4 regions of the Mesorhizobium sp. WSM4840 genome follow, and region 2 is predicted to be linked to each of the others. Evidence: riboswitches for the same ligand, from Rfam matches in the RefSeq annotation. Region 2 holds a riboswitch; each other region holds the start of a gene.

Region 1 (7,602 bases), on a different contig from region 2:
GCGCGGGTGCTTCGCTCCTGCCTGCCGCCACCACTTCGCTGGTCTCGGCCTTTGGCCGTGCCTTGCGGTCGTCCAGCCTGGTGCCGCCGCGCTGCGCCAGCATGTCGGAATAGCCGCCGGCATATTCGATCCAGCGGCCGCCGCCGTCCGGCGCGATCAGGCTGGTCACGGTGCGGTCGAGGAAATCGCGGTCGTGGCTGACCAGGATCACCGTACCGGCAAAACCGGCGACCAGTTCCTGCAGCAATTCCAGCGTCTCCATGTCGAGGTCGTTGGTCGGCTCATCGAGCACCAGCAGGTTCGCCGGCCGCGCCAACACGCGGGCGAGCAGCAGCCGCGCCCGCTCGCCGCCCGAAAGCTCGCGCACCGGCGTGCGCGCCTGTTCCGGTTTGAACAGGAAATCCTTCATGTAGGAGACGACGTGGCGCTGCTCGCCATTGATGACGAGGTTCTCGCCGCGCCCGTCGGTGAGGTATTGCGCCAGTGTCTCTTGCGGATCGACCGCGTCGCGTTTCTGGTCGAGCGTGGCGATCTCCAGATTGGTGCCGAGCCGCACCGTGCCTGAGTCCGGCTTCAATTCGCCGGTCAGCATCTTCAGCAGTGTCGTCTTGCCGGCACCGTTCGGGCCGACCAGGCCGACGCGGTCGCCGCGCTGGATGCGGGTCGAGAAGCCCTTGACCACAGTGAGGTCGCCAAAGCTCTTCTCGATGGTCTTGGCCTCGATCACCAGCTTGCCGGATTCGGCGGCGTCGCTGGCCACCATGGTCGCCGCACCCTCGGCGCCGCGATGGCCACGAAAGCGCTGGCGCATGGTCTGCAGTTCGCCGAGCCGGCGCATGTTGCGCTTGCGCCTTGCAGTCACGCCGTAGCGCAGCCAGTGCTCCTCGCGCACGATCTGGCGGCCAAGCTTGTGCTGCTCGCGTTCTTCTTCTTCCAGAACGGTGTCGCGCCATTCCTCGAAATGGCCAAAGCCCTTGTCCAGCCTGCGGGTCTGGCCGCGATCGAGCCAGACGGTGGCGCGCGACACGCGCTCGAGGAAGCGGCGGTCATGCGAGATGACGATCAGCGCCGAAGAGGTGCGGGCAAGCTCCTCCTCCAGCCATTCAATGACCGACAGGTCGAGATGGTTGGTCGGCTCATCGAGGAGGAGAATGTCGGGCTCCGGCGCCATGACGCGGGCAAGGGCGGCACGGCGCGCCTCGCCGCCGGAGAGATCGTTCGGCCGCTCGTCGCCGGACAGGCCGAGATGCTCCATCAGATAGGTGGCGCGGTAGGGATCGTCGGCGGGTCCGAGCCCCGCCTCGACATAGGCGCGGACGCTGGCGAAACCATCCAAGTCGGGCATTTGCGGCAGGTAGCGCACTGTCGCCGAGGGCTGGCGGAACACCTCGCCGTCCTGCGGCTCTATCAATCCCGCAGCGATCTTGAGCAACGTCGATTTGCCCGAGCCGTTGCGGCCGACCAAAGCGATCTTGTCGCCCGCCGACGCCGTCAGTTCCGCCCCGTCGAGCAGCGGCGTGCCACCGAAGGTCAGTTTTATGCCGTCGAGATTGAGAAGTGGCGGCGCCATGTCAGCTTCCAGGTAAGGGGAATGGGTGGGCGAGCAACAGCGCGCGGCCACTGCTCAGCGCAATTTCCAGCCGGCCCCTGACCTCGTTGGAAATGGTCAGCGACGAACCGAACGCCATCTCGATATGGTTCAGCGGCCATTTGGCGCCGGTCACGGTCAGGCCGGTAAGGTCGGAAAAGCCGAGAATCGAAAACAGCGTGCCATCGGCGTAGTCGAAGCCGGCCTTTCCGCGAAGCAAGGGAGTGCCTTCCTGTGCGCCGCTGGTCAAAAGCACCTCCGTCCCTGCCTCGGCCAGTCGGACACTGAGCGCCAGGTGCAGGAAGGCGTGGTCGGTGCGCTTGCCGCCGAACGCGCCGGCGAGCACGAGACTGGTCGCGCCGCGTTCGAGCGCGGCGGCGATAGCCAGTTCGCCGTCGGTCTTGTCCTTTTCTGCCGGAAACACCTGGCGGGCCACGGCGGCCAGCTCGTCCGGCAAGTCCGCCGGCACCGAATCGAAGTCGCCGACCCAGAGTTCCGGCGTCAGGTTCAGCGTCCGGGCATGGCTCATGCCGGCGTCGGCGGCGATGACACGGGAGCCTTCGACCTGGCGGTCGAGCAGCGGCGTGCGGATTAGATCGCCGCCAAGCAGGATGGTGAATTTGCTCATATGCGTGGCCCTTACCAGCCCTGCTTGCCAAACGGAAGGCCGCGTTCCAGATGCCCGGCAAACTTCCGCTTGCGCCGCAACCAGGCCGGGCCTATGTGTCGAAACGCTCTAACGGGGTGCTGGACGCGATCTTCGCGAACCAGCTGAGAGGCGACCATGCCAACCCGCTGAACCTGATCCGGTTTGTACCGGCGGAGGGATTAGACGTTTCGGACAGCCCGACGCCTCAATTCCTTTCAACGCGAACGAAGGAGGCGCCGATGCGCACGTTTTTATACACTCTAGTTTCGGCAGTGCTGCTTGCGGCGACTGTTCCCGCCGGCATCGGGCCGGCATCCGCGCAGGAAAAACTCACCGTCTATACCTATGAGAGCTTCACCGCCGACTGGGGTCCAGGCCCCGCGGTGAAGAAGGCCTTCGAGGCCGAATGCGGCTGTACTCTCGAATTCGTCGCGGTCGCCGACGGCGTCGCCCTGCTCAACCGCGTCAAGCTGGAAGGGGCCGCGACCAAGGCCGACATCGTGCTCGGCCTCGACACCAATCTGACTGCGGAAGCCAAGGCCACCGGCCTGTTTTCGCCGCATGGTGCCGTCATCGATGTCAATGTGCCGGGCGGCTGGAGCGACGATGTTTTCGTGCCGTTCGACTATGGCTATTTCGCCGTCGTCTACGACACCGAAAAGCTGAAGACGCCGCCGAAGAGCCTGAAGGAATTGGTCGAGGGCAATGCCGATGAGAAGATCGTCATCCAGGATCCGCGCACCTCGACGCCCGGTCTCGGCTTGTTGTTGTGGGTGAGGTCGGTTTATGGCGACAAGGCGCCGGAAGCCTGGGCCAAGCTTAGGGCAAAGGTGCTCACCGTGACGCCGGGCTGGAGCGAGGCCTATGGCCTGTTCACCAAGGGCGAGGCGCCGATGGTGCTGTCCTATACCACGTCGCCGGCCTATCACATGGTCGCCGAAAACACCGAACGCTATCAGGCGGCGTCCTTCGAGGAGGGCGCGTATCTGCAGATCGAGGTTGCCGGCATCACCACGTCAGGCGCGAAGAACCCATTGGCGAAACAGTTCCTGACTTTCATGACCGGACCGAAATTCCAGGATGTCATTCCCGAGACCAACTGGATGTTCCCGGCCGGCAAGACCGAGAAGCCGCTCAATCCGGCTTTCGACAAGCTCGTCAAGCCGACCAAGACTTTGCTTTTCAGCCCGGAAGAGGTCGCCGCCAATCGCAAGGCCTGGGTCGACGAATGGCTGTCGGTGATGAGCAAGTAGCTTGTGATTGAAAGATGATTACTCTACGGCGCCCGGGAACTCGACCTCAGCCATATTTTCTGCTTCGACGATCGTTGAACTAGGCAGGGCGGCATGCATACCGGATATCCTGCCGATCCCCGCGTCACCGCCGGCACCATCGCGCTTGCCGCTGTTGCGCTGCTGGTCGGCGGAGCGTTCGCCGGGCTCATCGTCGAAGGCGCCCGCGACCCGTCCGGCGCCGCGTCGACCTTCGATTCCTACCTCTTCCGGGTCGCCCGTTTCACGCTGTTGCAGGCTTTGCTGTCGACACTGCTTTCCGTCGTGCCGGCGCTGTTCGTTGCGCGGGCGCTGTCGCGGCATCCGCGCTTCTTTGGTCGCGGCCTGATCCTGCAGCTCTTCGCCGTGCCGCTTGCGCTGCCGGCCATCGTCGCCGCACTCGGCATTCTGGCTCTCTATGGCCGTGCCGGCTATTTCGCCGGCGTGCTCACCGCGATTGGCGGTCTGGGCTGGCCGGGCATATACGGCCTGTCCGGCATCCTCATCGCCCATGTCTTCTTCAATCTGCCGCTGGCCACGCGGCTGTTCCTTGAAGCGCTGACGACAGTGCCGGCCGACCAGTGGCGGTTGGCGAGCCAGCTCGGCATGGGCGCCAGACCCGCCTTCCGGCTGATTGAATGGCCGACGCTGCGTGCGGCGCTGCCGGGCGTCGCTGGGCTTGTCTTCATGCTCTGCATCACATCCTTTACCATCGTGCTCACGCTGGGCGGCGGGCCGCGTGCGACGACATTGGAGGTCGCCATCTACCAGGCACTGCGTTTCGATTTCGATCCTGCCCGCGCGGTGACGCTGACACTGCTGCAGATCGCGCTGACCTTCGTCGTTGTGCTGGCATTGATGCGGCTTGGCGCCAACATCGTCGGCGACGCCAACCTGCCGGTGGCACCGCGCCGCTATCTTTCGGCCGGCCCGGCCGAGACCGTGCTGAATACAGCATTGATCGCTCTCGCATTGCTGTTCGTCGCCGGGCCGATGGCTGCCATGGTGACGTCAGGCCTTGGCGCCGATCTCGGCCGGCTGGCGGGCGAGATCGCGGTGCGGCAGGCGACGCTGACCAGCGCCGTGCTCGCCCTGCTGGCGGCGCTGCTTTCAGTGGCGCTGTCGCTGTCGCTCGTCATGGCACGACGGGCGCTGGCCTTGAGGCGTCGCGTCGGCGCCAGGACGCTGCTCGAATACGCCACCGATACCGGCGCCGGCTTCGTCCTCGTCGTGCCGCCCATCGTCATCGGCGCCGGCTGGTTCCTGCTCCTGCGTGCTGTCAGCGACGTCTTTGCCATCGCCCCTGTCATGGTCGTCACCGTCAATGCGGTAATGGCGATGCCGTTTGCCATCCGCGCCATTCGCCCCGGCTATGATGCGGCGAGCGAACGCCACGAACGGCTCTGTTTGCTGCTTGGCATTTCGGGCTGGAACCGGTTCCGGCTGGTCGACTGGCCGTCGCTGCGGCGGCCGCTCGCCACCGGTTTCGCGTTCGCCATGGCTTTGTCGCTCGGCGATCTCGGCGTCATTGCCCTGTTCGGCAGCGACTCCCTGCAGACACTGCCTTACCTCTTGCTGGCGCGCATGGGCAGCTACCGCACGATGGACGCGGCAGGCCTGGCGTTGCTGCTCGGCCTGGTTTGTCTTGCGCTTGTCCTGGCCGCTGACTGGCTGGGGCAGGGAGAAAAATCATGATGCTCAACAGCGCGGAAAGCGGTACGGCCGTGCGGCTGGAAAAGGTCTCGTTCAGCTATCGCGAAGCGCCGTTTTTATTCGATGTCGAGTTCGCCGCCTCGAAGATCACCGCCATCATGGGGCCGAGCGGTTCGGGAAAATCGACGCTGCTCAATCTGGTGGCCGGCTTCGAGACGCCGCGATCGGGCCGCGTGCTGATCGGCGGCGCCGATGTCGGCGCCAAACCGCCGTCGGCGCGGCCAGTGTCGATGGTGTTCCAGGAAAACAATCTCTTTGCCCATCTTTCGGTCGAACGAAATGTCGGCCTTGGCCGCTCGCCGTCGCTCAGGCTGGCCGAGGGCGACCACGCTGCAATCGCCGGGGCGCTCAAGCGCGTCGGCCTTGCCGGCAAGCAACAGCGCCTGCCGCGCGAACTCTCCGGTGGCGAGCGGCAGCGCGTCGCGCTCGCCCGCGTCCTGGTGCGCGACCGGCCGGTGCTCTTGCTCGACGAACCGTTCGCCTCGCTCGGACCGGCCTTGCGCGACGACATGCTCGATCTGGTAGCCGGCGTCCATGCGGAGCGGCGCATGACGGTGCTGTTCGTCACGCATCAGCCGGAGGATGCCCACCGTATCGGCCAGGACATGGTGTTCCTGGACAATGGCACGGTTGCCGCAACCGGGACTGTCGCCGATTTTTTTACCAAGGCTGGACCGGAGGCCTTCCGACGCTATATCGGTGCAGGTCCGTTTGGCGCGGGATCACGAGATGTTGCCCGGAAGCGGACATAATTTACGGCCAAACCGGCTTCAGGCGATGTGGTGCTTGCTTGCCATGGTCAAAGTAGTGTGACTAGGTCCTCCGATACTGGTCCGGCATAGGTTGTGATTTGCCACTACGGTGTGCCATGCGTGCTCATGGCCGCGAAGGACGCTGTGGCAGTTGATTGTGCGCATGATCCTTTCTGAAAATCGATGCCCGATTTTCGGGGCCATGTGCTGAGACCCGAAAGGAAGCTGTTCTGCCGACCGGCACCGACAGAGTGAGAAGGAAACCGCTGGCGCGCTTCCTCGCGCTGGCCGGCTTTGCCATGGCGCTGGCAAGCTGCCAGATGTTCACGCCTCCGGACGTTCAGGAATCCGGCTTCCAACCTTCCAGCAAACCGATCACGGTCGACAATGTCGCCGCCAACAGCAAGCTCGCCGAAATGGCGAAGGCGCAGCATCCGCGCATCCTCGCCACCTATGGCGGCGAGTATTCCGATCCCAAGCTCGAGCGCATGGTCGCCAAGGTCGTCGGCAGCCTGACCGTGGTGTCGGCCAACCCGAGCCAGACCTACCGCATCACCATCCTCAATTCGCCCAACGTCAATGCTTTCGCGCTGCCGGGCGGCTATCTCTACATCACGCGCGGCCTGTTGGCGCTGGCCAACGATTCGGCCGAGCTCGCCGCGGTCATCGCGCATGAGATGGGCCACGTCACTGCAAACCACGGCTTGCAGCGCCAACAGCTCGAGGCTGAGGAGGGGTTTGCAACCAAGGTCGTCTCCGACGTGCTCGGCGACAGCCCGACCGCCAAGGCGGCACTGATCCGCGGCAAGCTGCGGCTTGCCCAGTTCTCGCGCAATCAGGAGCTTGAGGCCGATGGCATCGGCATCAAGTCGATCGGCGAGGCGGGCTTCGATCCCTTTGCCGCCGGCCGCTTCCTGCAGTCGATGTCAGCCTACACCGATTTCCGCTCGATCAGCGGCGCCACCGACGCCAGCCTCGACTTCCTGGCGACGCATCCCAACACGCCGCAGCGCATCGATCTGGCGCAGCGTCATGCCCGCCAGTTCGGCGCGCCCGGCGTCGGCACGCGCGACCGCGACGCCTTCCTCGCCGGCATAGACGGCCTGCTCTACGGCGACACGCCGGAGGAGGGCTATGTGCGTGGCGAAACCTTCCTGCATCCAGGGCTCGGCGTGTCGTTCTCGGTGCCCGACGGCTTCATCATCGACAACTCGGCCGCGGCGGTGACGGCAACCGGGCCAGGCGACATAGCGATTCGCTTCGACGGCGTTTCGATCGACAAGAGCCGCTCGCTGACCGACTACATCCGCAGCGGCTGGGTGGCCGGTCTCGACGAAAGCAGCGTGCGCCAGGAAACGATCAATGGCAACGACGCGGCGACGGCGCATGCCAGTGCCGAGGGCTGGCAGTTCGACATCGCGGTGATCCGCGCCGGTGGCCAGGTCTACCGGCTGCTGACGGCTGCCCCTTCCGCCAGCGCCTCGCTGGATGCCGTGGCGCGCTCGGTCAGCGGTTCCTTCCGTATCTTGAGCGCGGCCGAGAAAGCGGCGCTGAAGCCGCTGCATATCCGCGTTGTCACGGTGCGGCCCGGACAGACCATGGGTTCGCTCGCCGCGCAGATGGTCGGCG
Region 2 (7,602 bases):
GCGTCGCCAATCTGGAACTGATCGACGAGATGGACCTGGTGACCAATGCCGGCGAAACCGGCGCCTATTTCCGCGCCGAGCTGGCGAAAGCCGTCGGCGGCCACAAGAATGTCGGCGAGGTGCGCGGCGACGGCATGCTGGCGGCGGTCGAGTTCGTCGCCGACCGGGACGAACGCGTGTTCTTCGAAGCCTCGCAAAAGATCGGGCCGCAGGTCGCGACAGCCCTTGGCGAGCGTGGTGTCATCGGCCGGGCCATGCCGCAGGGCGACATTCTCGGCTTCGCGCCACCGCTCTGCCTGACGCGCGAAGAGGCCGATATCGTCGTGTCGAAGACGGCCGATGCGGTGAAGAGCGTGTTTGCGAACCTCTGAAGAACCGACATGAATGCCATAACCAAACCCCTCCCCGCCACTATGGCCGCCGTGCTGCTGACCGGTCACGGCGGACCGGAAAAGCTTGTCTATCGCACCGACGTGAAAGTACCCTCGCCCGCCCCGGGCGAGGTGCTGGTCAAGGTCACCGCTTGCGGCATGAACAACACCGATGTCTGGGTGCGACAGGGCGCCTACGGCACGGAGGAAGATGCTGCCGCGGTATCGACCTGGCGGCGTCAGGGCAACACGCTGACTTTCCCGCGCATCCAGGGCACCGACACGGTCGGCAATGTCGTTGCCGTCGGCGACGGTGTTTCTTCGGCTCGCATCGGCGAGCGGGTGATGGTCGACTTCTCCATCTACAACCGCGACGACGATTCACTCGCCGACATCGACTATATGGGCCACGGCCGCGACGGCGGCTATGCCGAGTACCAGGCCGTGCCGGCCGAAAATGCCCATGTCGTCGCTACCGACCTGACTGACGTCGAACTCGCCACTTTCTGCTGCGCTTACCTTACCGGCGAACAGATGCTGGTACGCGCCGCATTGAAGGCCGGCGAGCGCGTGCTGGTCACCGGCGCGTCGGGCGGCGTCGGCTCCGGCATCGTGCAATTGGCGCGGGCGCGCGGCGCCATTCCCTATGCCGTCGTCGGCAAGGGCAAGGAACAGGCGGTGCTCGACATCGGCGCCGAGGCGGTGATCACCCGTGGCGTCACCGATCTGCCTGCTGCCGTGAACGACGCGACCGACGGCCAGCCGATCGACGTGGTTGCCGACCTCGTCGGCGGTGCGATCTTCAATGACCTCTTGCGCATCCTTCGGCCCGAAGGCCGCTACACCACCGCCGGCGCGATTGCCGGCCCGGTCGTGCAGATCGATCTGCGCACCTTGTATCTCAAGCAGTTGCAGCTGCATGGTTCGAGCCAGGGCACGCGGCAAGATTTCCGCCGTATCGTCCGCTACATCGAGGAGAAGAAGATCCGGCCGCTGGTCGGCGGCGTCTACAGGCTGTCCGATTTCCACCGCGCCCAGGCGGATTTCATTGCCAAGGATTTTGTCGGCAAACTGGTGGTCGTTCCGGATGCCATCTCGGATCTCGCAGCAACCCGATGACAGCCAAGATTATCGCTCTCGCTTAGTTCTGCGATCGACGTCTGACGCCGACCGGTTCGTCCGCTACGGGCAGCCGTCGCCGTGCAGTTGGCAATGGGTAGTGTCGCAGGGATATTACCCCTCGGCTGCGAATACGTAGCTGTTGCCATCCTTGGACAGCGTGCCGACGTTCGGCATCAACCAGTGAGTACCCGAAATGGTGAGCTTGTCGGCGACCGCGCGATCGAAGATCTTCTTTCGCGTTTCGACGGCCATTTGCGGATCCTGGTCGATAGCAAGCTGCCACTCGGGATTTGTTGAAATGTGGGGCGCAAGATTGACCACGTCAGCGCTGATCAGGAACTGTTTGCCGCCCGATACGACCAGATGCGCGACCATTCCCGGGCTATGACCCGGCGCCTGAACGGCGTGCACGCCGGGCAGGAGTTCTGGTTCTCCCTCAAAGGTCCTGACGTTTTTCCACGTCGCCACGGTGGCCTGAATGCGCTGGGCGAGGCCCTTGCGCGTCGGTCCGAGATCGATCGACTCGACTCCCTGGCGCGTCCACCATTTCAATTCCGCGGCGGGCACCACGATGTCGGCATCCGGGAAGACCTGGGCATTGCTCTCATTGTTCATGAGGCCATAAATGTGGTCGCCGTGCAGATGGGAGATCAGGATCGTCTTGACTGCCTTGGGGTCAAGGCCCGCCGCAGCCATGCTCTCGAATAGCCGGCCGCTCCCCTCACCATAAATCGGATGACCGCCGGTACCCGAGTCGATCAGGACCACTTGATCGCGCAGCTTTAGCGCCATGACGATAAACCGCAGGGGCGCCTGATTGTCGGGAAAACCGGCACCACGCAGCGCCGTCTTGACCTGTTCGACGCTGACATTCCTGACCATACCCTCCCGCAGCGAAACGTCACGCATGCCATCAATCAGACAGAAGACTTCAATGTCGCCAACCTTGTATTTTCGGAAAGGTTGAGCGACGGCCTGTTGAGCGCAGGCCGCGTCGACAAACGTGATCGGCTTGTCGAGTCCAAACGCAGCATGAGCACCGGCTGCGCCAAGTGTCAGGTCGCGACGCGAGATATCGAACATCCTTCCCCGCTGACTGAATGATCGAGCATATCAACGGCGCTCGGCACTGCACAAGGCCGCCGTGAACGCGGCGATCAGGGCCGGCCGATCGAGGTCGTCGCCGAGCCGAGAATGGTGGGGTCCGAGAACCGGAACGGAGCGTACTTTTGGATACGTGAGTACCGGAAGCGTAGGAAACCGCCGTTCGCGGGCCGGCTGAATATCGACACGCTCTAACAAGCGCTCGGGCTGTTCGCCGACACGGTAAAATCGAGCGCGACATGGCCTTGCGGCGCGCCGAAGCGAAGGAAGGCTTCCGATAGCGTCGCGAACACCGGTCCGGCATCGCCTCTAAGCTTGGTGCAGAAATTCTTCGACCTGTCGAAGACGCCCGAAGTCTTGAGAAAGTCGATGCAGCCGTAGATCTCGTCCATGTGATGGCCCTCGCCGAGCGGATAGAGCGAGAACTGCGCGGCGACCTCTTGGCCGAGCTTTTTCGCACCGTCGACATGCGACCGCGCCGCGCCGATGCGCTCGGCCAGGGACAGCTCGTGACTGCTGCCGGAAATCGGTGTGCAGATCGGATCGTCGGGCTCGCCGGGGCAGCCGCGCGACACCGTCGCCGACAACACGCAGTGCACGCCACTTGCCGCCGCCGAGGCGAACAGATCGCGCATGGCCGGGAAAAGCTGTTCCGGCGGGCCGACGATCAGCGTCGAGATGTCGTCGGTCTCGATGCGGAAATTCGGCCATCGCCGAAAGTGCTTTGAGGATGACGCCGACGAAATCGTCGCACATCGGATACAGGGAAATCTGTGCACCTGAAAACACGGTCGCCTCGCTCCGCTGGCATTACCCAGATCAGCTTGAGGGACCGAAGGCTTGGCACCTTCCATCTCAGCCCCGGCAATACGGAGCGCCCCTGTCGATTGGGTGGACGTAGCACCGGCGCGGTGGATGTTCAAGTACGATCCGGGGCAATTGCCGATCGTGGCGCCGCCGGCAAAGCTGCCGATCTCCCCTGCGGAAGATTGGATGCCGCAGCAAGGCTCAAAGCGTACCTGGCTTTCAACGCTCAATACGCGGCGGCTTTCACGAGGCGTTTTTCGTGATGGCTTTGTTTATCTGCAAGACCATTCTGATTTGGCTGCACGACGGCAACAAGGATTCCTGATCCTCTCCTGCAGCGTTATAAGTTTTTCGCAGTTTTCTTATAACGCCGCTTGCGTCGCTCGAGATCACGCCGTTACGCGCGCGCCAATTGCGGGACCTGCTTGCCCGCGGCTTCAAGCGATCTTTCGAACGCGTCGATCATCTCATCGACCTGTGGCTCGGTGATGATCAGCGGCGGGCAGAAAGCCAGCGCGTCGCCCATGTTGCGGGATATCACGCCGTTCTGCTGCATGAAACCGTTGACGAGCCCGCCCAGCGCGCCGGCCGTCTCCCACGGCGTCTTGCTCGCCTTGTCGCCGACCAGTTCGACCGCCGCGATCAGGCCGACTCCGCGCACCTCGCCGACAAGCGGGTGCGATTCGAGCTTGCGCAGCCGCTTCTGCATATGCGCGCCGACCGTGCGCGCATTGCCGACAAGGTCGCGCTCCTCGATCAGCTTCAGGTTCTCGAACGCGACTGCCGCCGCAACGGGATGGCCGCCGCCGGTGAAGCCGTGGCCGAAGGTGCCGATGCGATTGCTTTCGTCGGCAATCGGCTCGAAAACCTTTTCGTTGATCAGCAAGGCCGAGATTGGCAGGTAGGACGAAGAAATCTGCTTCGACAGCACCATGATGTCAGGCCTGATGCCGAAGGTCTGCGAGCCGAACATCTCGCCGGTTCGGCCAAAACCGCAGATCACCTCGTCGGCGACGAGCAGGATGTCGTATTTCGACAGGACCGCCTGGATCTTCTCCCAGTAGCCGGCCGGCGGCACGATGACGCCGCCGGCGCCCATGATCGGCTCGCCGAAGAAGGCAGCGATGGTTTCCGGTCCTTCGGCCAGGATCAGCTTTTCCAAGTCGTCGGCAAGCCGGCTCGAAAACTCTGCTTCGCTCTCGCCTGGCAGCGCCTCGCGCCAGTGGTGCGGCGTCGACGTGTGCAGCACATTGGCAATCGGCAGGTCGAAGGAAGTGTGGTTGTTGGGCAGGCCTGTCAGGCTTGCCGCGGCAATGGTGACGCCGTGATAGCCGCGATTGCGGCTGATGATCTTCTTGCGTGCCGGCTGGCCGATCGCATTCGACCGGTACCAGATCATCTTCATGGCCGTATCGTTGGCCTCGGAGCCGGAATTGGTGAAATACGCCTTGCTCATCGGCACTGGCGCCATTAGCACCAGCTTCTCGGCGAGATCGATCAGCGGCGAATGCGATTTGGAGCCGAAGTCGTGATAGTAAGGCAGCTTGGACATCTGGCGCACCGCCGCATCGACCAGCCGCTTCTCCGAAAAGCCGACCGCGACGCTCCAAAGCCCGGCCATCGCCTCGATATAGCGGTTGCCGGCGAGATCCTCGACATAGATGCCGTCGCCCTTCTCGATGACGAGTGGCCCTGCTTCCTCATGCTTGCGGGCATTGGTGTAGCCGTGCATGTGGTAGCTGATGTCGCGGGCTTCGGGAGAATTCGGTCGAGCGTCCATGATGGCTCCTGTCCTGCATGCCGGGACGTGCGTCCTGCCGCCGTTCGGCGCGCATCGGCCTCTGGATTAATGCTGTTTGGTGCATCTGTTTCTTGTAAGGGTGTCAAGCCCTTTCGGAAGGGCTGGCGGATGGACGGAAGACATGCAGAATTTCAGCTTCGAGGCTGCAGAACGCGAGAACCTGCGCCAGGCCGGCGGTGCGCGTCGCCCCGAACGGGTCACCAGCAGGCACAACAACAAGGCTGAGGTGGCCTGATCGTGGACCATGTCGACTGCATCGTCGCCGGCGCCGGCGTCATTGGCCTCGCGATCGCGCGAGAGATGGCACGGCGTGGCATGGATACCCTGATCCTCGAGGCCGAGAACGCCATCGGCACCGGGACCAGTTCGCGCAATTCCGAGGTCATCCATGCCGGCATCTACTATCCGGCCGGATCGCTGAAGGCCCGGCTCTGCGTGCCAGGCCGGGAAAAGCTCTACCGTTATTGCCAGGAGCGGGCGGTGCCGCATGCGCGCTGCGGCAAGCTCATCGTCGCCACGGATGCCGAACAGGAGCCGGTGCTCGCTTCCATCCTGGCCAACGCCTCTGCTTGCGGCGCGGGCGATTTGACGCCCTTGACCGCAGCAGAGGCGCGCAGGCTGGAGCCCAAGCTGCGGTGCACGGCGGCCCTTTTGTCTCCCGCCACCGGCATCATCGACAGCCATGCCCTGATGCTCGCGCTGCTGGGCGACGCCGAGGAGCACGGGGCGGCGCTCAGTCTCAACACCCGCATCGTCTGCGGCCGCATCGAGGGCGGGCGCATCGCGCTCGACACGGTCGACAGCACAAGCGGCGAGCGCTTTGAAATCGCCACCGCGCGCTTCATCAACGCCGCCGGGCTTGGCGCCACAGCACTTGCCAGCTCGCTTGACGGGCTCGACCCGCAATTCGTGCCAGATCTTCGCTATGCCAAGGGCAATTATTTTTCGGTCGCCGGCCGGGCGCCGTTCTCGCGGCTGGTCTATCCCGTGCCCGAACCCGGCGGGCTCGGCGTCCATCTGACGCTCGACCTCGACGGCGTCGCCCGCTTCGGGCCTGACGTCGAATGGACCGAGACACTCGACTATCGCGTCGATCCAACGCGTGGCGAGCGCTTCTACGACGAGATCCGCAAATACTGGCCGGACCTGGCCGATGGCAGCCTGCAGCCGGCCTATAGCGGCATCCGGCCGAAGCTCTCCGGTCCTGGCGAAGCCAATGCCGACTTTGTCATCCAGGACGCGCCGGTGCATGGCACGGAGGGCCTGGTCAATCTGTTCGGCATCGAGAGCCCCGGCCTGACCTCAAGCCTGGCGATCGCCGACCATGTCGCGCAGCGCCTCGCGCCGAAGGCCAGCTAGCCGAGGGCGATCCGCGCGAGCGCACCCGTAAGCCATCCGTAAGCCGGGGTCGCGGAACCTGGATCCGACGATCAACGGGACCATCGATATGAAGAACCGTTTCGAAGCCATGCCGAACCCAAGCTGCCGGTTCGAGATCTGGGACAATGAGACCGGCGAGCCCGTGGTCCATCACGATCGGCTGCTCACCTTCGCCTCGGCGAAGTCGGCGGCAAGGATCGCCGACTTCCTCAACGGCAGCAGCAGCCATCGGCGCCGCGCCGGCGCCGCCGAATGGCGCGTTGCGGCCCGCGATGTCGGCTGGGGAGGATGATCGCCAGGCTGCTCCACCTGGCGATCGGCATGGCGGAGCTTCGGCGGCTCGTCTTCCAACGAAACTTGGCGCAGGATCGAACGCTTTGGTACCGAGCGTCGGAGGAGTCTCGCCATGACCGATGAACCAAGCCGTGCACTGGCGCGTGATCCCCAGGATTTGGAGCGCCTGCTGATCTCCCGGCAGTGGGCGGGAGACATCGACGGCATGGCCGCGCTTTTTGAGCCGCATGCCGTCGTCGACAGCGGTGAAGGCCGACTGACGCGTGGCCGCGAAGCGATCCGGGCACTCTTCGCCGACATCACCGCAACGGGCCGAAAATTTGCTGCCGGAACTCAGGCACCGGCAGTTATCAGCGGAGACTTGGCACTCACGTCAACCCGTCTTCCCGATGGCACCGTAACCGCCGAGGTCGCCCGCCGCCAAGGCGACGGGACATGGCTGTGGGTCATCGATCGATTCTCCGTTGCGTAGCGCCGGCCCGGATGACCTCGGAAATCGATTTTCGCTGGGAATCATGCGCAAAACCAAATGCTCGCGCGTCCGGGCGTGCGGCCCTGTAGCGCAAAGGAGTGACTCCAGTACGGTTGTGGATTCGAAGTTTCCTGAACGCCGATGCCGTCGATCGAGCAGGAACCTCAAATCTGGTTATGATGCATCAGTGCGCCGTCTGCGAATGGTCGCCGCCCGGCTGCGAAATGCCGCCCAGCGCTTCGCCGGCCCAG
Region 3 (7,602 bases), on a different contig from region 2:
GGCATCGCACGCGCGTGAAGAACGAGGTGCATGGCGTCCTGCAGGCGCACCTCGTGCCGAAGTGCCCGCATGCCGATCTGTTCAACCGTCGGGGTCGCGCCTGGCTCGAGTGGCAGGTGCTTCCCGACGACGAGCGGGTCGCTATCGCCCGCCACATCCGCGAGATCGATCGCCTGGCCGAGGATTTGGCTGACCTCGATCGCCACATCGCCCGGGAAGCGGTTGATGATGTGCAAGTCCGGCGGCTTCAGACGATCACCGGCGTCAATGCCATCGTCGCGAGCGGTATCATCGCCGCAGTCGGTGACATCCGGCGGTTCCGCGAGCCGCAACAGGTCGGGGGATTTCAGATGGCGCACCAACGGTTGGCACAGAGGCATCCGGTTCCTCCTCAAAGCGGCGTGTTGTTCATAGGCGAACGCGACCGTGTATGCCGCATTCCCACCCCTCGGATAGGGCCTTCATGTCCTGGGAGTGGACCCACGGTCACCTCCCAGACTTGATCGGAGCATTGGATAGGTTCGGCCCGATCAGCTTTTCGGCCCGATGTCCTTCGATCCGGCAAGCGCATCGAAAACATGTTGCTTGGCTTGGCGCACGCTTGCTTCCAGCGACGCTCCAAGAGCAAGCGAGGCGGCGACTGCGCTGGCCATCATGCAACCCGTTCCGCGCATCCCACGCGGCAAGCGGGGCGCCTCGAACCTAACTGCAGGGTGGTCCGGCTGCAACAGCACATCGACGCAACGGGTTCCTTGTGCATGGCCGCCCTTGACGAGTACGGCGGTCCTCACCGTCCTAGACAATTCGACAGCTTGACGCCAAGCGCTTTCTTCGTCCGAGGCCGGAGCCGATCCGGTCAACCTAGCCAACTCGCTCAGGTTGGGCGTTACGAGCCTGCAGCTCGGCATCAGATCGCGATGCAGCACATCAATGGCATCGTTCGCCAGCAGCACTCGTCCCGAGGTAGAGGCCAGGACCGGGTCGAGCACCACGGGCACTTGGCGGTTGCTGGCAAGTACAACGCCGACCGCCTCGATCGCAGCCGACGTCCCTAGTATGCCGATCTTGACCGCCGCGACCCCGTTGGCAGAGAAAGCGGCGCGCATCTGGGCGGCGACAAGCTCCGGCGGCATAAGCTTGACGTGCTCGACAGCGGCGTGCGTCTGGACGGTCACGGCCGTGACGGCGAGACAACTGCGCAGCCCGAAGGCGGAAACCGTCTCGATGTCTCGAACAATTCCAGCCCCGCCGCTCGAATCCGAGCCGGCGACGATGAGGACGTGCGGCGTCATCGCCACGGGGCCGTCGCCGCCAGCCATTTGAGGAGACGAACCTCGGGACGCGCGTTGCCGAGGATGTCGGTGACAACCGCGGCGCTCTGGGCTCCCTGGGCGAAAATCCCGGTCGCGCGCTCGACCGTCAGGCCACCTATGGCAACGAGCGGAAGGTTGCCGACACGCTGCTTCCAGGCAGCTATGCGATCGAGCCCCTGCGGGGCCCATTTCATGATCTTGAGCACGGTCGGATAGATGGGGCCGAGCGCCACATAATCGGGATCAGCCGCAAGGGCGGTTTCGAGCTCGGCGGCGTCGTGGGTGCTGAGGCCTAGTCTGATGCCTGCCCGTCGGATCGCCCTCACATCGGCCCGTGGGAGATCTTCCTGGCCGAGATGGACGAAGTTGCAGCCCTCCTCGATCGCAACGCGCCAATAGTCGTTGACGACGAGCTGGCAGTTGTGGCGTTCGCATATCGCTTTCGAAGCGCGGATCTCCTGGCGTAGCGAAAACTCGTCCTTGTCCTTGATGCGCAATTGCACCAGCTTGACGCCAAGCGGCACGAGACGCTCGATCCAGGCGCTGGAATCGACGATGAGGTAGAAGGGGTCGAGCTTCACGGGAACGCCGCCTTACCAATGACCGGCGTGGACGGAATCGCCGAGTCGCGCGGCTCAAGCAGCCCAGCGCGATATGCTTCATGGCCTGCCCTTATCGCCTTGCCGAAGGCCGCGGCCATTTGAACGGGATCGCCGGCCTTGGCTATCGCCGTGTTGAGGAGCACCGCGTCGTAGCCGAGTTCCATGACGGCGGCCGCATGCGACGGTCGGCCGATCCCGGCATCGACGATCAGCGGAATGTTCGGGAAATGGCCACGCAAGCTTCGCAACGCATCGAGATTTTGGGGCCCGCGCGCCGAGCCGATCGGCGCGCACCATGGCATCAGCGCCTGGCAACCGGCGTCAAGCAGATGCTCTGCCACGACAAGATCGTCGGTGGTATAGGGAAATACCGCAAAACCATCCTCGCACAGGATGCGCGCCGCTTCGACCAGGCCGAACACGTCCGGTTGCAGCGTGTCCTGGTTGCCGATCACTTCGAGTTTGATCCAGCTCGTGCCGAACACTTCGCGCGCCATCTTCGCGGTCGTGACCGCTTCCTTGACGGAGTGGCACCCGGCAGTGTTGGGGAGGATTCTCGTGCCGAGCGAGCGGATCAGCGACCAGAATTTTTCGCCAGCCCTGCCGCCTGCCATCTCACGCCGCAAGGAGACGGTCACGATGGACGTGCCCGACGCCTTGACCGCATCGGCAAGGATGGCCGGCGAAGGATATTGCGCGGTGCCGAGAAGCAGGCGGGAAGGAAGCGTCGTCCCGAGAAGCTCGAACATGCTAGCCTCCCTGCATCGGCGAGAGGATTTCGATCCGATCGCCGTCGCTCAACCGGAATTCCGCCCGGTTGGCTTTGTGCACGAGGTCGCTATTGACGGCGGTCGCAAGCCAGTCGCCTTCATAGTCGAGCGCGGCAAGCAATTCGGCCAATGTGGTGGCGGCAACCTCATGCGCTACGCCGTTGACGGTCAGTTTCATGAGCAAGCTCCACGGATTTGTCGTGACGGAAGATGAGTTCGGCCGCCTGGCGCGCCATGGCAGGGGCGAGCAGAAAGCCATGGCGATAGAGGCCGTTGATCGCGACGGTGTTTCCGCGTGCTTCGACACGCGGCAGGTTGTCTGGAAAGGCCGGACGAACGCCGGCACCAGCCTCAACGATCTCAGCCTCGCCGAATGCCGGATGGAGCGCGCAGGCGACGCTGAGCAACTCCATCATCGAACGCGCCGTGACCGGTCCAGTGGACTGGCTCTCGATCATCGTCGCGCCCACCATGAAACGGTGGCCGGTGCGCGGCACCACGTAGAGCGGAAAGCGCGGATGAAGCAGCCGGACCGGGCGCGACAGCGAGACATCGGGCGTGCGCAGGATCAGCATCTCGCCTCGAACGCCACGCAGCCGGTCGTCGTCCGTCGCGATCCCGGTGCAGTCGATCTGGCGATCGAAACCGGAAATGTGCCGGGCATCGGCGCCGAAGCGGAATTCGACGCCCATCGCCACCAGTCTGTCATGAAGTGCCGCCATCGCCTGGCGCGGGTCGAGATGCGCTTCGTCAGAGAAGAGCAATCCGCGGCGCAAGCGGCCGGCGAGGTCGGGCTCCAGCAACGCGATTTCATCTTCATCGACACGCCGGTGACCCGATGTGCGGCTGGCGAACCGCTCGAGTTCGCCCGCATCGCGCGGCGCGGCCACGACCAGTGTTCCTGCCCGCGTCACCTGACCGGGCAGTACCGCATCCCACCAGTCGGCGGCATCGCGGCCAAGGTCCAGCACCGGCTGCTCGGCGCTTTCACGCTCGCACCATGGCGCCAGCATGCCGCCGGCGAACCACGACGCATTGCCGCCAAGGCTATCCCTTGTCTCGGCAACGGTCACCGTCGCGCCGCGGGCGGCGAGTTCGAAGGCGGCGGTGAGGCCGGCGACGCCGGCCCCCTTGAGCAGCAGCCTCATGACGGTTCCGGCGCCTCTGGCACGAGCGGTACGCCGGTCTCGTCAGCGGGCATGTAGAGATCGCCGCCCTCGCGGTATTTCGCTGCCATCGCCGCCATGCCCTCTTTCTGTGCCTCGGCGCGGATTTCGTGGGAGATGCGCATCGAGCAGAATTTCGGTCCGCACATGGAGCAGAAATGCGCCAGCTTGTGCGCCTCCTTCGGCAAGGTCTCGTCATGGAAGGAGCGCGCCGTTTCAGGGTCGAGCGACAGGTTGAACTGGTCTTCCCAGCGAAACTCGAACCGCGCCCGCGACAGTGCGTCGTCACGCAGCTTCGCTGCCGGATGACCCTTGGCGAGGTCGGCGGCGTGGGCGGCTATTCTGTAGGTGATGACGCCGGTCTTGACGTCGTTGCGGTCAGGCAGGCCGAGGTGCTCCTTGGGCGTGACGTAGCAGAGCATGGCCGTGCCGTACCAGCCGATCATCGCCGCCCCGATGCCGGAGGTGATGTGGTCGTAGCCCGGCGCAATGTCGGTCGTCAGCGGCCCGAGCGTGTAGAACGGCGCCTCGCCGCAGACTTCGAGCTGCTTGTCCATGTTCTCCTTGATCTTGTGCATCGGAACATGGCCCGGCCCCTCGATCATCACCTGGCAATCCTTGGCCCAGGCGATCTTGGTCAGCTCGCCAAGCGTTTCCAGTTCGGCGAATTGCGCCGCGTCGTTGGCGTCGGCGATCGAGCCGGGACGAAGGCCGTCGCCGAGCGAGAAGGACACGTCGTAAGCTCTGGCGATATCGCAGATTTCCTCGAAATGCTCATAAAGGAAGCTTTCGCGGTGATGATGCAGGCACCACTTGGCCATGATCGAACCGCCCCGGCTGACGATACCCGTGACCCGGTCGACCGTCAGCGGGATGTAATGCAGCCGCACGCCGGCATGGATGGTGAAATAGTCGACGCCCTGTTCGGCCTGTTCGATCAGCGTATCGCGGTAGACTTCCCAGGTCAGGTCCTCAGCGATGCCAGCGACCTTTTCGAGCGCCTGGTAGAGCGGCACCGTGCCAATCGGCACCGGCGAATTGCGGATGATCCATTCGCGGATGTTGTGGATGTTGCGGCCCGTGGACAGGTCCATAACGGTGTCGGCTCCCCAACGGATCGCCCAGACCATTTTTTCGACCTCTTCGGCCATCGAGGAGGTGACCGCGGAATTGCCGATATTGGCGTTGATCTTCACCAGGAAATTGCGGCCGATGATCATCGGCTCGCTCTCGGGGTGGTTGATGTTGGAGGGGATGATTGCTCGCCCGCGCGCCACCTCGTCGCGCACGAATTCCGGCGTGACGAAGTCGGGGGTCGTCGCGCCGAAGGCTTCGCCGTCGCGCTCAAGCTTGCCGCGCAGGATCTCGCGACCGAGGTTCTCGCGGCCAAGGTTCTCGCGGATCGCGACGAACTCCATTTCGGGCGTGATGATGCCTGCCCGCGCATAGGCAAGCTGGGTCACCGCCTTGCCTGCCTTGGCTCTGAGCGGCCGATTGCGAATGGGAAATTCCGGCGTCAGGCGCTCACCTGTCGCGAATCCGTTGTCCCCCGGCCCGACACTGCGGCCATGGTGGAATTCGACGTCGCCGCGCGCCGTCACCCATTCATCGCGAAACCTGGCGAGGCCCTTTTCGATGCTGGTTTCGACAGCCGCGTCGGTATAGGGGCCGGACGGATCGTACACCGTGACGGGTGGCTCGCCGGCCGTTGGATGGACGGCGATTTCCCGCATCGGCACCCTGATCTGCGGGTGGATGGCACCGGGCTTGTGGATTTTCCGCGAGGCGGGCAGTGGTCCCGTCGACACGGTGGGGGTGAGGGCATTCATCGTCAGGCTCCTTTGCTTCATGCATTGGAGACCCAGTTCTGTGCCGGAAGGATGAAGACGCTTCTTGTCGACCTGCCGAAACAGGACCTCGGGCGTAAACCTCCCGCAAAGCGCTTGCACCGTCCCTACGCCAGTATGAACTGGATCAGGTTCAACGGGTCACTGCGCCGCGATAGCCAGCAGTATCTCAGCCCCTTGCCGGGACTCCCCTGGTGAATGCCTCAGGTTGAACGGGCCGGCGCTAACTTGTCAAGCGCATTCGGCTCGCGGCGGTCATCGGCGATCGGTCAAACCCGAGGGACGCTCGCGCATGTGTCGGCGACAAATCACGCTCCGGAACCAGGGGACGGATCAAGGGGGACCGCCATACCGTCGGACTAAAGATCAATCCACGCCATCGGGTGCATACGTCGGACGGTGCCTCCGGGACTGCGATCTCGCCCTCTCAGATAATGGTAATCAGATCAAAACTAGCCTTCTCGAGGTGCACCCCGAATACCTGTCAAGAAGCTGATGAAGCCGATAAAGCACAGCCCCCCATGCTTCGGAGGGCTGCGCTCATGCTCCGGAATGTCACAGGCGTCGCACTTGATCCCAAGGTCGATGAATCCCTCGCCGGGCTCGCCGCCGCAATGGGCGTTTCAAAATCCGACCTCATCAAGAAGATCGTCGGCGCGTGGCTTGTTGCCAACGCGTATTTGCCGGTTCCTTATGCCGAAAAAGCGCAAGCCCCGCGACGCCGCCACCACCCTACGGGAAGACCGCCCTGGACGTCCTCTCAAGGCACTTGGAGCGGCCGAGTGCCCATCGGGACAAGGCGCTGACGGTCCAACATCTCTCTGTTTCATCCCGACTGTTGGGTTTGTCAGATCCGCGACACCGGAGTACGGCTGCGCCTTGCAGCCGCGAATTCGTTAACTTATTGAATAATATCCGGAAAATCTCCCGGAGGTTCCTTCTGCTCAGTTGGCACGACTTTTGATGCTCCTCCAGAGGCGACAGGAGATACCGACTGGCGTTCATTCGTGGGTGACATCGCGCGCAATGCAACAAGGAAGACAATATGTCAGGTCCGCGTGAGAACCGATTTTATGCAAAGAGGATTGCCTGTAGCGCAAGGCGTTCACGAACCGCAAATCCACAATGGCTTCCGTGCAAAACACAGGGAGATCATTTGTGAAAATCCTATTCACTACGGTGGCTGTCGCCTTGCCGGCCATCGCTATTGCTGCGCAAACGATCCCCGTAGACCTCAGAGAAACGGCACGCGCCACCTTCAAGGCTCTACCATCTATCACGCCGACAGTCGCCAACAACCCGATCACACCGGAGAAGATAGCCTTGGGCAAGGCAATGTTCTTCGATCCACGCGTCTCGGCGTCAGGCGTCTTGTCGTGCAATTCGTGCCACAACTTGGCCACCGGGGGCGACGACAATCATGAAAGCTCGATCGGTCATGGTTGGCAGAAGGGACCGCGCAACGCGCCGACGGTACTGAACGCTGTCTTCAACATCGCGCAGTTCTGGGATGGTCGTGCTGAAGACCTGAAGGCTCAGGCCAAGGCACCGATCCAAGCCGCTGTCGAAATGGCCAACACACCAGGTCAAGTCATCGCCACGCTCAAGTCGATGCCGCAATATGTCGAGTGGTTCAATTCAGCTTTCCCGGGTGAAGCCGATCGCGTCACCTTCGAAAACGTCGCCAGGGCAATCGAAGCCTTTGAGGCGACACTAGTCACGCCGGCCCCCTTCGATGCCTTCCTCAATGGCGATGACGCCGCCATGACTTCCGAACAGAAACAGGGCCTTACGCTTTTCATGGACAAGGGCTGCTCGTCCTGCCACGGCGGTATCAACGTTGGTGGGGAGGGCTATTACCCATTCGGCCTCGTTGAAAAGCCCAGCGCCGATGTCCTGCCGGA
Region 4 (7,602 bases), on a different contig from region 2:
CGATGTTTGCAGCCGCTCTGCGAATGCTGGCGCGCGCCGGCAAGCTCGCCCTTGACGGCGCCTGGGTGCGGCTGCCCGGCCATGAGGTCCGTCTGACACCGCAGGACGAAACGCTGTGGCTGCAAATCGAGCGGCTCATCGGCGGCTCGACGCGATATCATCCGCCGAGGGTCCGCGATATAGCCGATATGTTGGCGAAGCCGGAAACGGAAATCCGCCGGATCCTGAAACTTACCGGCCGCATCGGGAGAGTATACGAAGTCGCCCATGATCATTTCTTCCTGCGCCCGGCATTGGCCGGGATTGTCGAAATCGTCGACGACCTGACGGCGGCCGAGCCGGGCGGGCGGTTTAACGCCGCCCAGTTTCGCGATCGTGCAGGCAGCGGGCGCAAGGTTGCCATCCAGATCCTTGAATTTCTCGATAGGCATGGCGTCACTTTGCGACGCGGCGACCTGCGGCTCGTCAACAGGCATCGACGGGATCTGTTTCACCGGCCGATAGTGAGCCGGCAATAGCGGAAGTTTCTGGAGGAGCATCGTCCCCGGTGGGGCGTCCGGACTTCAAATCCGGGAGGGGCCGCGAGCCGGTCCTTGGTGGGTTCGACTCCCACTCTCTTCCGCCACTCTCGCAAAGGCGCGATGACGGTGACAACCCGCTTTCTCGTTGAGCTCAAGACAGCGGCCGAGGCCGCCAAAGTCGCGGAAGGCCGTTTCCGACGGGAAGCTGCAGTCCGGATCGCGGCGCTCGAACAAGAGCGCGCCTTCGCCTTCAGGCGGCTCAATCTCATTCAGGCGATCGCCGAGGCCATGGCATCGGCCGACAGTGAGGAGATAGCCGTCGCCAGCGCCTTCGCCACGCTGCGCACGCGACTCGGCTGGAATTCCGACAGCGAAGCGCGCTCGGAGGTGATCGCGCGTTTCGGCCAGGTTGTGCTGGCGATATTCCGGGCGTCGGAGGAAGAGGAATCCGCCAATGACATTCCTGAGACCCTGGCGGGTTTCGAACATTGGTATGCCGAAACCCGTGGATCGCCCTTCTGGCTCCTGTTCGAGCGCCAGATGCAAGACACGCCCCGTGTCGACTTTTAAGAAGCGCAGGTCCATCCGGGCGCATTGTTGACGCTCAGGCGATCAGGACTGCGACCGTTTGGCTCCTCTCACCTTCTGAGATACAGCCATAGTGTCGTCGGCGCCAGGATGGCGGTCAGCGCCATCGGCGCGATCAGGGCGAGGACGACCTGACCGAGCGTCGCCCCGCCAGCCATCAGCCCGCGCAGCGCCGTCGTCATCAGCGACACTGGGTTGACTTCGACGATGGCCCGCAGCCAGTCCGGCATGGTGCCGGGGTCGACCATGATGTTTGAGGCGAAAACGAGCGGGAACAGGAAGGTAAAGCCGAGCGTCATCACCGTGGTTGGCGTGCGGATCAGCAGGCCGAGCACGATGAATACCCAGCCCATGCCGAACCCGATGGCGATCAGCATGGCGAAGGCGGCAAGCACGCCGAGGATGCCTGCCTCAGGCCGGTAGCCGAGGATCAGCCCGATGGTGAGAATGATCGAGGCGGCAATCAAATGGCGCAGGATGTCACCCACCATCAGGCCGGCGAACGGAGACAGCGACCAGATCGGCAGCGATCGGAAGCGGTCGAATAAGCCCTTGCCGAGGTCGGTCGACAAACCCATGCCCGAATAGACTGCGTTGAACACCACGGTCTGAACCAGGATGCCGGGTAAGAAGAATTGCAGGTACTCGCCAGGCGAACCGGCGAGCGCGCCGCCGAAGACGAAGGTGAAGAGCAGGGTGAACATGATCGGAGTCATCACCAGATCGAAGAGTTGCTCCGGCACATGCTTGAATTTCAGCACCGCGCGCCACCCGAAGACCAGCGCGTTGGAAAGGGCTGATGGGGTCCTAGGTCGGGCGACGCTTTGCAGCCGCTGCAGGGATGTCGTGTCGATCATGGCTTGTCACCTGCCTTCCGGCTTTCACCGAGGCCCGGCTGGCCCGTCAGCGCGAAGAAGACCTCCTCGAGGCTGGGTTGGCCCATGGAGAAATCCGACAGCTCGATGCCGGCGGCGACCAGATCGGCCAGCGCCTCATTGGCGGCCTTCGCTGTGCCGGCAAGGACGGAGAGCTCAGCGCCTTCGGCGCTGCGTTGGACAGGATGTTCCAGCCGGCGTTCCAGAATGGTCGCCGCTTGGTCCGCCCGTGCAACATCGGCGAGCGCGACATGGAGAAAGCCGGAGCCGGTGGCCGCCTTCAGTTCGCGGCTGGTACCCTCGGCGATCTTCCTGCCGTGGTCGATGACGGCGATACGCGCTGCAAGTTGATCGGCCTCTTCGAGATATTGCGTGGTGAGCAGGATGGTGACGCCGGCCTCGGCGAGGCCGCGGATCATGCCCCAGACATCCTTGCGGGCGTTCGGATCGAGGCCTGTAGTCGGCTCGTCGAGGAACAGCACGCCCGGCGTGACGACCAGCGAGGCGGCTATGTCGAGCCGCCTTCGCATGCCACCCGAATAATCCCTCACCTGCTTCGTCGCCGCTTCGGACAAGCCGAAAGCCGCGAGCAGGTCGTCCGAACGGGTTTTCGCGGCGCGACCGCGAAAACCCCAGAGTCGGGCGAGCAGGACGAGGTTCTCCCGGCCCGTCAAGTCCTCGTCGAGCGAAGCGAACTGCCCGGTCATCGCGATTGCCGCACGGACCGCATGCGGGGCCTGCACGAGATCGTGCCCCATCACGGTCGCAGAGCCGGCGTCGGGGCGCGACAGCGTCGCGAGCATGCGCATCAGCGTTGTCTTGCCGGCACCGTTCGGACCCAGGATGGCGAAAATCATGCCGCGCGGCACATCGAGATCGACACCATCGACGGCGCGCAGCTTGCCGAACGTCTTGACCAGGCCGCGGGCGGAAATGGCTGACTGGACAAAACCCTTGGAGGGCAGGCCCATAGGAGAAGTATCGTTCATGCAATCATCCGGCAGTCGCAAAATGAAAGGCCAGCTTCGGCGCGATGGGTGCGTCGTCAATTTCTCTGCAGGCGCACGAACTTACCGTCTGGCTTATCCTCGTGCCAGAGGCTCCGACGACGTACCACTACCTGGCCGCTGAGGCTGAAAGCCGGTCCGATCATATGTCGGACAGGTCTCTAATCATCTTGGGGTTTTCACTCGATCACGGCGCAGGCCTGACGATTTCCGGCATCACCGGCAGGCTGGCTTTTGTAGTCGTCCTGTCCGCCGTGGATCATCAATGCCTTGCCTCGTATCGCCGTTTCTCCACCATCCAGCTTGACCATGCCGTTGAAAGCCTGGGCACGCAAAACGCCGTCGGCGCCGACCCGCTGATTTGGCATATCGCCCGCGTGCGGGCCTTTTCCAGTGAGGTATCCATGTTCGGCATTCGTCGGATTGAAGTGCCCACCGGCCGAGTCATGGCCGGTCTGATGGTCGCACTTTCCGGTTTCATGAACATGGAACGCGACCCACTCGCCCGGAGGCAGTCCTGTTACCTCCAACGCTATCAGCACGCCCTGCGCCGTCTCGGTCAGCGTGGCCGTGCCATTCTTCTCGCCGGCCATGTTGACGAATTCGGCTTTCGCGGTCGCGGTGTCCTGAGCCGCTGCAGGCATCGCGACCGCCAGCGCCAACCCTGTTGTTGCAACCAATCTTCTCATCGACTCGGCCTCCGGTTGTCCAAGCAAGCCAAACAACAAAGGGGTCTCTTCGTTCCATTTGGCAATTGAGTTTTTTTGTCTCCCGCACAGCCGCCAGGGAAGCGACGCCGACAACCTGTTCGATGTGTCTTCAGTTTACACCAATTCGAAGAGTTGCGCGGTTTGCCAGCCTGCAAGCAGTATGATGAGAATACCAACGAGCCTGAGAAGCGTCTTTTCTGCGATTGACTTCACTACCCAACCGGCCATCGGCGCTGCGACTACGCCGCCAAGAATCAAGCCGGCGACAGAGAGTAGATTTTCCGTTGGCTCTCCTGCCTCCGCCCAATGGCCCGTTACTAATGCAAACAAGAAGGTCAGAGACACCGAGAGCGTGATGAGGAACTCGCTCGCATTTACCGTACCAATAACGTAGCGGGGCGTCCCGCCAAAACCGAGAAGGCCCGTCGTTACGATGGGTCCCCATCCACCACCCCCTGCGGCATCGAGAAATCCACCACCAAGTCCAAGCGGAGGTACCGCGCCTGCAGGGACCGGCTTACTCGGGATCCGCCGGAATGAACGGAACAGGAGCCAAGCTCCGACAAGCGCCAGATATGTGGTCACATATGGCTTCATGATCGCTCCCTCAAACGAGGTGAGCACATAAGCGCCGAGAACGCCGCCGAGAACACCAAATGGCATCAGCCGCCAGAAAAGCTTCCAGTCGATATTGCGGTGATAGAGGTGAGCCGAACCTGAGGCCGCAGTGGTAAACAGCTCCGCTGCGTGAACTGAAGCCGAAGCGTGTGCAGGAGACACGCCAAACCCCAGTAGGGTTGTCGAGCAAATCACGCCGTAGGCCATGCCGAGAGCCCCGTCGACAGCCTGAGCTACAAACCCTACGAGCGCAAAAAGGATAAATTCCTGCATTTGGCTCTCCAACAAAGCGCGGGTCGTAATTGGCGAAAGAGGAACCGCTGCCTACAACGGATGCAATTTATATCTTCATGCTTCCACAATTCACCAAACGCCTGGCATCGACAATGGCGACGAACGGGAAACTGTCCGCTCGATCGACGTCTTTCCCGATACCTTCAAAGTCATGTGGCTTCTCAGAATATCGAGAGCGATCTCGAACAGGATGCCGGGTTGTCACTCTTCCCTGTCCTGCGCCGCGCCTCCTCGACCTGAGGTTTCACGAGTCGGACGCAGGCTTGCAGCTCCACCCCATATCTGTTTAATTGCCGGCATCCACAGGGGTGCTCCGTATCGTCGGGGCTGAGAGCTGGGCTGCAAGCCCGTAAACCCTAGAGCTGATCTGGATAATACCAGCGGAGCGAGGCGGGCGATGTTTTCTGGCGCACAGATTTCTCTTTCTCCGACAACCGGCGATTTCGTCGGTGTCGTCATCTCCGCGCTCGATGCGCTCGACCCTTGTCGCGATCGGTTGCGCATAGGCACAGACGATATTTCGACGCTGCCGGTCGGCCCGCTCCAGGGCCATCTCACGATCGAGCTTACGGTTTCGGCCAACAGCCCGACCCTGCGCTGATCTTTTCGCACCAGACAAGTCTCGCATGTCTCAACCTTTCTCCGCCGCGCCGCGAATCGCAGCCTTGTTCGCCAAGGTCGGACCGGCCTTGCTATCGGTTGGCACGCTGGTTTTGGCTTGGGACCTCTATGCGCGCATCTCGGGCATCTCGCCCACCACGCTGCCCGCGCCGTCACGCGTTCTCGCCCAGGCCATCCGGCAGCGCCAGGCGCTGCTCGACAACACCGTGCCGACGATCAGCGCCACATTGGCGGGCTTCGCCTGCTCGCTGGCCGTTGCCTTCATCCTTTCGGTGCTGATCGACTTCTTCAACCCGCTGCGCCGTGCCCTGTTCCCGGTGTTCATCATCAGCCAGACCCTGCCGCTGGTGGCGATCGCCCCGCTGGTCGTTCTCTGGTTCGGCTTCGGGCTGACGCCGAAGATCACGCTGATCGCCCTCGTGACTTTCTTTCCCATGCTGGTCGCGCTTGTGCAGGGTTATGACTCGACGGATCGGGACATCTCGGCGCTTCTGAGTTCGATGGGCGCTTCCCGCATGCGCATTTTCCTGCTGGCCCGCTTGCCCTCCTCGCTGCCCTATTTCTTCGCCGGACTGCGCATCTCGATCACCTATGCCGTGGTGGGCGCCATCTTCGCAGAATATGCCGGTGCGGCCAAAGGGCTCGGCATCTACATGCTCAACGCCAAGAACAATTTCCGGCCCGATCTCGTGCTGGCGGCCGTGCTGGTCAGCGCCTTGCTCACGCTAGCCCTGTTTGCTGCTACGGTACTGATCCAGCGCGTCGTCATGCCATGGGAGCGGCTCGATGGCGCACGAAAATCATGAGCAGGCGGCTGGAGCTGCGCCAAGTCAGGAAGCGTTTTGGCGACATCGACGTGCTTGCCGACATCACCCTGCACATCGAGCCGGGCGAATTCGTTTCAATCCTCGGCCCCTCCGGAGCCGGCAAGTCCACGATCTTCAGCTTGCTGACGGGCGGTCTCGGAGGCCACGGCGGCGATGTCGACTTCGACGGGCGGCCACTGGCCGACACGCGCCGACCGTTTGCCTTCATGCCGCAGCACGACGCCCTGATGCCCTGGCGCACGGTTATCGACAACACCGCGCTCGGCCTGGAAGTGCAGGGCATGTCCCGCAAGGCGGCGCGCGACAGGGTGGCGCCGTTCTTCGGCGAATTCGGCCTTGCGGGCTTCGAGCATAAGTATCCGGCGCAGCTCTCGGGCGGAATGCGCCAGCGCGCCGCGCTGTTGCGCACCGTCGTGCAGGACCGCGCCATGCTGTTGCTCGACGAGCCGTTCGGCGCACTCGACGCCCTCACGCGCACCGGCATGCAGCGCTGGCTTCAGACGATGTGGGACCGACACCGCTGGACGGTCCTGCTGATCACCCACGACGTCCGCGAGGCGGTCTTCCTGTCCGACCGCATCTATGTGCTGAGCGCCCGCCCCGCCCGCGTGCTGCGCGAAATCATCATACCTCTTTCGCGCCCGCGCAAGGATCTTGCCTCGTCGGAAGCCAGCGCCATCGAAGCCGACATCCTCGATACCCTGCTCGATCCACAGCCCGCCCAAAGGACATGACCATGCTTTCCAGACGCCTCTTCATCGCTGCCGCATTGATCGCCGGGTTCGCACCCGTCACGTCCGTCTCCGCCCAGCAGACTGTCACCGTCGCGCTAGACTGGACGCCGAACACAAATCATGTCGGGCTCTATGTCGCCCAAGCGAAAGGCTTCTACGCCGAGGCCGGGCTCGACATGCGGATCCTGCCCTACACCGACACTGCGGCCGGTACGCTGATCGCCAACCGCGTGGCCGATTTCGGTATACTGGGATCCATAGGATTGTTCACCCAACGCACGGCCGGCGCCGACCTCGTCGCCACCTACGCCATCATGCAGACAGAAACCGGCAGGCTGGTGTTCAACGCCGACCGCGCCGATATACAGTCCCCCAGGGATCTGGACGGCCTGACCTATGACGGTTTCGGCAGCGCCTGGGAGAATGCGCTGATCGGCACCATCATCCGCCATGATGGCGGCGAGGGCAAATTCGAAACAGTGACGCTGGGCACCTCCGCCTATGAGGCCTTGGCCAATGGCGCAGTCGATTTTACGCTCGAGGTCTACACTTGGGAGGGGATCAAGGCGGAGCTTGACGACAAGCCTCAGCGCGCCTTCCGTTACGCGGATTTCGGCGTGCCCGACCAACACACCAATTTCATTGGCTCGAGCCGAGCCTACCTCGAGAAGAACAAGGACACGGCAACCGCGTTCATCGCCGCGACCAGGCGCGGCTATGCCTTCGCCGTCGAACATCCGCAAGAAGCGGCTGAGATCCTGATAGCAGCAAACAGCGACATGCTGACTGACCGTCCATTGATCGAGG

The links. A riboswitch is a leader RNA that binds a small molecule or an ion and turns the genes downstream of it on or off. The one in region 2 is predicted to bind thiamine pyrophosphate.
Region 1: another riboswitch for thiamine pyrophosphate. It lies ahead of thiB (thiamine ABC transporter substrate binding subunit); the one in region 2 lies ahead of AC0L3I_RS11065 (YkoF family thiamine/hydroxymethylpyrimidine-binding protein).
Region 3: another riboswitch for thiamine pyrophosphate. It lies ahead of thiC (phosphomethylpyrimidine synthase ThiC); the one in region 2 lies ahead of AC0L3I_RS11065 (YkoF family thiamine/hydroxymethylpyrimidine-binding protein).
Region 4: another riboswitch for thiamine pyrophosphate. It lies ahead of AC0L3I_RS13385 (YkoF family thiamine/hydroxymethylpyrimidine-binding protein); the one in region 2 lies ahead of AC0L3I_RS11065 (YkoF family thiamine/hydroxymethylpyrimidine-binding protein).

Annotation. Positions count from the first base shown of each region.
Region 1 is NZ_JBVVQD010000001.1:162,723-170,324, reverse strand. Features, by position in the region: gene AC0L3I_RS00930 (ABC-F family ATP-binding cassette domain-containing protein) at 1-1,570, opposite strand, end outside; gene AC0L3I_RS00925 (thiamine diphosphokinase) at 1,572-2,216, opposite strand; TPP riboswitch at 2,319-2,433, shown strand; gene thiB (thiamine ABC transporter substrate binding subunit) at 2,477-3,490, shown strand; gene thiP (thiamine/thiamine pyrophosphate ABC transporter permease) at 3,584-5,203, shown strand; gene thiQ (thiamine ABC transporter ATP-binding protein) at 5,203-5,973, shown strand; gene AC0L3I_RS00905 (M48 family metalloprotease) at 6,273-7,602, shown strand, end outside.
Region 2 is NZ_JBVVQD010000006.1:135,812-143,413, reverse strand. Features, by position in the region: gene AC0L3I_RS11080 (aminotransferase) at 1-371, shown strand, start outside; gene AC0L3I_RS11075 (alcohol dehydrogenase family protein) at 381-1,490, shown strand; gene AC0L3I_RS11070 (MBL fold metallo-hydrolase) at 1,605-2,576, opposite strand; partial or broken gene AC0L3I_RS11065 (YkoF family thiamine/hydroxymethylpyrimidine-binding protein) at 2,789-3,386, opposite strand; TPP riboswitch at 3,377-3,489, opposite strand; gene AC0L3I_RS11060 (aspartate aminotransferase family protein) at 3,802-5,184, opposite strand; gene AC0L3I_RS11055 (NAD(P)/FAD-dependent oxidoreductase) at 5,443-6,564, shown strand; gene AC0L3I_RS11050 (hypothetical protein) at 6,653-6,877, shown strand; gene AC0L3I_RS11045 (YybH family protein) at 6,992-7,351, shown strand; gene AC0L3I_RS11040 (CBS domain-containing protein) at 7,536-7,602, opposite strand, start outside.
Region 3 is NZ_JBVVQD010000058.1:10,379-17,980, forward strand. Features, by position in the region: gene AC0L3I_RS35480 (transposase) at 1-503, shown strand, start outside; gene AC0L3I_RS35485 (hydroxymethylpyrimidine/phosphomethylpyrimidine kinase) at 531-1,319, opposite strand; gene AC0L3I_RS35490 (thiamine phosphate synthase) at 1,289-1,894, opposite strand; gene AC0L3I_RS35495 (thiazole synthase) at 1,891-2,664, opposite strand; gene thiS (sulfur carrier protein ThiS) at 2,666-2,863, opposite strand; gene thiO (glycine oxidase ThiO) at 2,832-3,833, opposite strand; gene thiC (phosphomethylpyrimidine synthase ThiC) at 3,830-5,680, opposite strand; TPP riboswitch at 5,785-5,901, opposite strand; gene AC0L3I_RS35515 (cytochrome-c peroxidase) at 6,824-7,602, shown strand, end outside.
Region 4 is NZ_JBVVQD010000008.1:80,931-88,532, reverse strand. Features, by position in the region: gene selB (selenocysteine-specific translation elongation factor) at 1-518, shown strand, start outside; tRNA gene AC0L3I_RS13415 (tRNA-Sec) at 530-625, shown strand; gene AC0L3I_RS13410 (hypothetical protein) at 642-1,091, shown strand; gene AC0L3I_RS13405 (ABC transporter permease) at 1,160-1,966, opposite strand; gene AC0L3I_RS13400 (ATP-binding cassette domain-containing protein) at 1,963-2,973, opposite strand; gene AC0L3I_RS13395 (superoxide dismutase family protein) at 3,171-3,680, opposite strand; gene AC0L3I_RS13390 (sulfite exporter TauE/SafE family protein) at 3,816-4,592, opposite strand; TPP riboswitch at 4,908-5,020, shown strand; partial or broken gene AC0L3I_RS13385 (YkoF family thiamine/hydroxymethylpyrimidine-binding protein) at 5,011-5,154, shown strand; gene AC0L3I_RS13380 (ABC transporter permease) at 5,240-6,040, shown strand; gene AC0L3I_RS13375 (ABC transporter ATP-binding protein) at 6,037-6,795, shown strand; gene AC0L3I_RS13370 (ABC transporter substrate-binding protein) at 6,792-7,602, shown strand, end outside.